One region of the Sinobacterium caligoides genome, then DNA from elsewhere that is predicted to be linked to it. Evidence: predicted binding sites of a transcription regulator. Region 1 holds the regulator's gene; the other holds the start of a gene.
What was found. The regulator sigma-54, encoded in region 1, starts transcription at its own class of promoters, with help from an activator protein. The targets are predictions, from matches to a motif close to TGGCACANNNNTTGCNNT.
Positions count from the first base shown of each region.

Region 2: glnA (glutamate--ammonia ligase) is a predicted target of sigma-54. The motif match lies at 2,141-2,158, and genes of this name have one in related genera.

Region 1 covers NZ_RKHR01000001.1:15,915-19,007, forward strand. Annotated here, with positions in the region: gene lptB (LPS export ABC transporter ATP-binding protein) at 1-544, shown strand, start outside; gene EDC56_RS00105 (RNA polymerase factor sigma-54) at 802-2,316, shown strand; gene hpf (ribosome hibernation-promoting factor, HPF/YfiA family) at 2,466-2,768, shown strand; gene ptsN (PTS IIA-like nitrogen regulatory protein PtsN) at 2,790-3,093, shown strand, end outside.
Region 2 covers NZ_RKHR01000006.1:82,880-85,972, forward strand. Annotated here, with positions in the region: gene serA (phosphoglycerate dehydrogenase) at 1-381, shown strand, start outside; gene thiI (tRNA uracil 4-sulfurtransferase ThiI) at 453-1,898, opposite strand; gene glnA (glutamate--ammonia ligase) at 2,259-3,093, shown strand, end outside.

The sequences.
Region 1 (3,093 bases):
GATCAACGACATCAACATCTCTGCCGAGCCCATGCACGGACGAGCAAAGTTCGGCATCGGTTATCTCCCACAAGAAGCCTCTATTTTTCGCAAACTTTCCGTTGAGGACAACTTGCTCGCTATACTGGAGACCCGTCACGACCTTAATCGCCAACAGCGACGTAGTAAAATGGAAGGGCTACTGCAAGAGTTTCATATTACCCATATCCGCAAGAGCCTCGGCATGTCGCTATCCGGTGGCGAGCGGCGGCGCGTTGAAATAGCCCGAGCTCTGGCTACCGAACCCGAATTCATCTTGCTTGACGAGCCCTTTGCGGGTGTCGACCCTATCTCCGTCAATGAGATAAAGGCAATTGTTAATCACCTAAAGTCCAAGGGCATTGGCGTACTGATTACCGATCATAATGTACGCGAAACTCTCGACATCTGCGATAAAGCCTATATTGTCAGCGAAGGCTATATTATCGCTGAGGGCAATGCCGATGCAGTACTCGCCAATCAGCAGGTTCGCAAAGTCTACCTAGGTGAACAGTTCAAGCTCTAAGTTGCGCACAACTGCAGCAACAAAACCGGCCTAAAGTTTGCCTGCCAGAGCTAGGCTCGCTAAACTGACCGCGGATACTTATAAAAACGACTGTATTATTATGGGTTACATCACCGTCACCGGCTGCCGAATAACCTCTACACCTAAGCAGCCATCGACCACCCGCCTGGCAACAGACACAGTCCTCAGATACACAACGCGACGGCAGCCCGCTTCTTATTTTCTTTCATTCTGGCTGCTCAGGAGACACTGACGTAGTGAAACAGTCACTTCAATTAAAGATGGGTCAACAGCTCACCATGACCCCGCAGTTACAGCAGGCTATCCGTCTGCTGCAACTATCGACACTCGACTTACAGCAGGAGATTCAACAAGCTCTTGAATCAAACCCAATGCTCGAAATCAGTGAAGATGATAACAGTCAGGGAGGGCTGAGTAGCGAAAATAACCTCGAGGCTTTAAACAGCTCTCAAGAAGGACCATGCCAGAGCACAGAGGAACATAAAAAAACGGAGCCAACAGACCCTAGCGCAGATACCAGCCACGACGATATCGACTGGTCTCAACCGGACACCATTCCCGATTTGCCAGTCGACACTCAGTGGGATGATGTCTATCAAAACACCGGCGGTAGTGCCGGTACCGCGACAGACGACTTCGATTTTGACTCACGCAATAGCCAGTCAGAAACGCTTCACGATCATCTACTCTGGCAACTCAATCTCACCCCTATGTCAGATACCGACCGAGTTATTGCCATGTCGGTCATCGATGCCGTAGAGCCTTCCGGCATGCTCTCTTTGAGCGCCGAGGAGATTCACGCAGGGCTTGACCTCGCCTCCCCGGTAGAGCTTGACGAGGTGATGGCCGTACTCCACCGCGTACAACAATTTGACCCCCCCGGCGTTGCCTCACACGACCTAAAAGAATGCCTATTAATACAACTGAACCAACTACCGGAAGATACCCCTTTGTTGGCGGAAACAAGGAAGGTGATCACTCATTACCTTCCTTTATTGGGTAATCGGGACTTCGCCCAACTGATGCGTCGTGCCAAGATAAAAGAGCCACAGTTAAAAGTAGTTATCGCACTAATACAAAGCCTTAACCCTAGGCCTGGTGACTATATCAATGAGGAGGATACCCAGTACATTGTACCGGACGTCTTCGTGCGGAAAACTGCTGAGCACTGGCAAGTAGAATTAAACCCTGATGTTTCACCAAACATACGTATCAACGGAAACTATGCCGCACTGATTAAGCGTGCCGATAGCAGTAGTGACAACACCTTTCTTAAGGACAACCTACAAGAGGCCCGCTGGCTGTTAAAAAGCTTACAAAGTCGTAATGAAACACTAATGAAAGTGGCTAGCAAAATTGTCGAACTACAGCAGGGTTTCCTTGACTACGGTGAGGAGGCCATGAAACCTATGGTGCTGCTGGACATTGCTGAAGCTGTCGAAATGCATGAGTCGACGATATCCCGAGTCACTACTCAGAAGTACATGCACACACCGCGCGGCATCTTCGAACTCAAGTACTTCTTTTCTAGCCACGTCAGCACAGAGAGCGGTGGCGAGTGTTCCTCCACCGCCATCCGCGCCATTATCAAGAAGTTAATAAACGCCGAAAACCAACGTAAGCCATTGAGCGATAATGCAATAACAAAACTCCTTGCCGAACAAGGAATCAAGGTCGCACGCAGAACAATAGCCAAATACCGCGAGTCGATGATGATTCCTCCATCCAACGAGCGTAAACAGCTGGTTTAAAGTCAGCATATGTTAGCTACAATTTATAGACGAAAAATAACAAAAAATTAGAGTGAGCCATTAACAAGCGACAACGCATGCAATCAAAAATGCTCAGCAAAGTCGCATACCGATATGCAGCTATACCGATACAACAGAGAGGAATATATATGCAAATCAACATCAGCGGTCATCACCTAGAAGTTACTAACGCGCTACATGACTACGTTGTCGGTAAATTTGATCGTTTAGATCGTCACTCAGATCTGATAACCTCCTCATCCGTTACTTTATCGATAGAAAAAACACGGCACAAAGCAGACGCCAGCCTCCATGTAACTGGAAGCAGCCTTGTCGCCTCTTCGGAGAGCGGTAATATGTATGCCGCCATTGATCTATTAGCCGACAAGCTTGATCGTCAACTGTTAAAGTATAAAGAAAAATCCACGTCGAATAATCACGGCCTCCGTTAGCCACTCTAGATATTGATCATTATGCAGCTGCCTAATATTCTTACTGTAGAGCGCACTTATTGTGATGCTCCTGGGTCGTCGAAGAAACGACTCCTCGAAACTATTTCTGAGTTTATCTGTAACGACATTAGCGCGTTCGATGCCGAGGAGCTTTTTCAGCGCTTAAAAGCTAGGGAGCGCCTCGGAAGCACAGGTATTGGGCATGGCATAGCAATCCCACACTGTCGAGTTCCCAACTGCATTACCATCACTGGCGCCCTCTTTAAACTAAAACAAGCCATTGATTTCGACGCAATTGATAATCAGCCCGTCGATCTGTTCTTTG
Region 2 (3,093 bases), on a different contig from region 1:
TTCGAGAACACCTTCCTCACACCGCATATTGGCGGCTCCACCATGGAGGCACAAGCCAACATCGGACTGGAGGTGGCCGAAAAACTGATCAAGTACTCCGACACCGGTACCACTACCTCCTCCGTCAACTTCCCCGGCGTGGCACTGCCTGCCCACGAAGGCTGTCACCGCCTGCTGCACATCCACGACAACCACCCCGGCGTCATGTCTGCTATCAACCAGACGCTCTCGGATAACAACATTAACATCAGCGGTCAGTATCTACAGACCAACGAGAAGGTGGGCTACGTCGTCATCGATGTCGACCAAGAGTGCTCAGAGCTGGCGCTGAAGAAGATAAGCGAGATCGAAGGCACCGTCCGCTGCCGAGTGCTGTTCTAAGCAGTAGGTCGCTGCAACCAGCCAATAAAAAGGCGAGCATCATGCTCGCCTTTTTATTGGCCCAACGCCCCCTACTGAGGACGATAGACCGAGACGTTGTGATAACCCTCGTGCTTGAGGTGCGACGCGTGCAGACGACTCATCGTGCCACGCTCACAATAGAGCATATAATGTTGCGCCTGATCGAGCTGCTCATACTGACTATGCAGCTCGTAAAACGGAATCTCAAGCACCTCATTCTGACCGAGCTTCAACGGCTGCAACTCACGCTCGGTCGGATGACGTACATCGATCACAATACTCTCGCCGACAGGAAACGGCATCACTTCGACCTCAGCTATCTGTTCGTCGAGATCGATCTCATCAATATTGATCAAGCGTGTATCAGCGATCGCCTGCTCTAACACCGCAAAGTCGAAGCGAGACTCCTGTGACTCGATCTTTTCCGGCTTCGCCTTCGTCGTCGGCTTGACCGAAATGACACCACAATATTCCGGCATGCTCGCGGCAAACTCCTCGGTACCGATCTCAGCCGACAACTTAACAATATCCGGCTTATCCATGGTAATCAGCGGCCGCAGCACTAGCTTATTCGTCACCGAGTCGATGACGCTAAGATTAGTCAGGGTTTGGCTTGAGACCTGGGCAATACACTCACCCGTCACCACCGCCTGCACTCCCATATCGTCGGCAATAGTGGTTGCCGCACGTAGCATCATGCGCTTCAAGATGACGCCCATCTGCGAGTTATCGACCTTCTTCAGTATCTCTCCGACCACCCCATCAAAGGGCACAGAGATGAAACGCACCCTGTGCGAGGCGCCGTACTTCTGCCACAGGTAAAGTGCCACCTCCTTGACGCCAATCTCATGCGCGTGACCACCGAGATTGAAGAACAGGAAGTGCGTTCTAAGCCCCCGCTTCATCATCAGGTAACTGGCCACATTGGAATCAAAGCCGCCGGATATCAACGAAATAACCGGATCCAAACTGCCCATAGGAAAGCCCCCCAAACCTTCATAACGACAGTTGGTGATATATAAATTCTCGTCACGCACCTCTAACATTACCGTGATATCGGGATTTTTCAGCTGCACCCCTTTCGCCTCGGTATGCTGGTTGAGGCCGCCCCCAACATAGCGCTCGATCTCACCAGAGCTAAAGGCGTGAGTCCCCGCACGCTTACAGCGCACAGCAAACGTCTTACCTGCGAGCCGCTCCCCCCACAATAACTTAGTCTTCTCGAAGATATCGTGCAGATCACCCAGCGGGTAGTGGGACACCTCATTGAAGTAGGCGATACCCGGCGTGTGCGACAACGTTTCGACAAAACGCTGCAGTTTTTCCTCCTGCTGGCTCTCAACAACGAGCTTGTCCCAATCTCGCTGCACCTTGACCTCTGCATCGATCTGTCGCAACAGGCTGCGCACATTATCCGTCAGGTGGCGCACAAACTGCTTTCTGACTGGTTTGCTCTTGATAGTAATTTCAGGGAAGAACTTAACGATAAATTTCATGATGATCCGACATAGGTTTCTGAATCCCCCCAACGGGGCAATGCAACTTACCCATCATTATAAAACACTTGCTTGTCCGTGTGCTTATCCTTAATGTGTACACAAAGAAAATAGCGTTGCCGCACCACAAAAGAGCACGCTCGCACCATATCGATGCAGGGTTTGCGCTGACTACAGCAACAACTCACCATCGAAGTGCATTAGCTCTACCGAAGATGATGCCTACAAGCTAAACCATTACCTGGCACAAGCTTTGCATTAACTTCCTTATTAAGACTAATCTACAGCGCTAGCTGGATTTATTTAAGACCAAAAATAATAGGCATTATTGCCTTACACTTGAAAATTGAGGACATCCGTATGTCAGAACGTACCCTAAAATTAATCGCTGATAACGACGTTAAGTGGGCCGATCTACGCTTCACCGATTTTAAAGGCAAAGAGCAGCACGTCACCATCCCCGCCAGCGAAGTTGGCAAAGACGGCTTCTTCGAAGACGGCAAGATGTTCGATGGCTCTTCGATCTCAGGCTGGAAGGGTATCAACGAATCTGACATGGTCATGTTGCCCGACGACAGCTCCTCCTACATCGACCCGTTCACCGAGTCGGCCACCGTTAACATCCTCTGTAACATCGTCGAGCCTACCACAGGACAGGGCTACAACCGCGACCCTCGTTCTGTTGCCGATCGCGCCGAAGAATATCTGCGCTCTACCGGTATTGCCGATAGCGCCCTCTTCGGTCCAGAACCCGAATTCTTCGTCTTCGACGACGTCAAGTGGAGCGCCGACGTCTCTGGCGCCAGCTACCAGATCAACGCTGAAGAAGCCGCTTGGTCTAGCGACAAGTCGTTCGCCGACGGCAACATGGGTCACCGTCCTACCGTCAAAGGTGGTTACTTCCCCGTCCCTCCCGTCGACAGCCTGCACGACCTTCGTGGCGCCATGTGTGACGCGATGGAAGACATGGGTCTCGAAATAGAAATCCATCACCACGAAGTGGCCACTGCCGGTCAGTGTGAAATTGGCGTTGGTCCCGCTACCCTAACCAAGAAGGCTGATGAGGTACAAATCCTCAAGTATGCCGTCCATAACGTCGCACACGCCTATGGCAAGACTGCTACCTTCATGCCTAAGCCACTCGTTGGCGATAACGGTTCCGGCATGCACGTACACCAGTCGCTATCCAAAGATG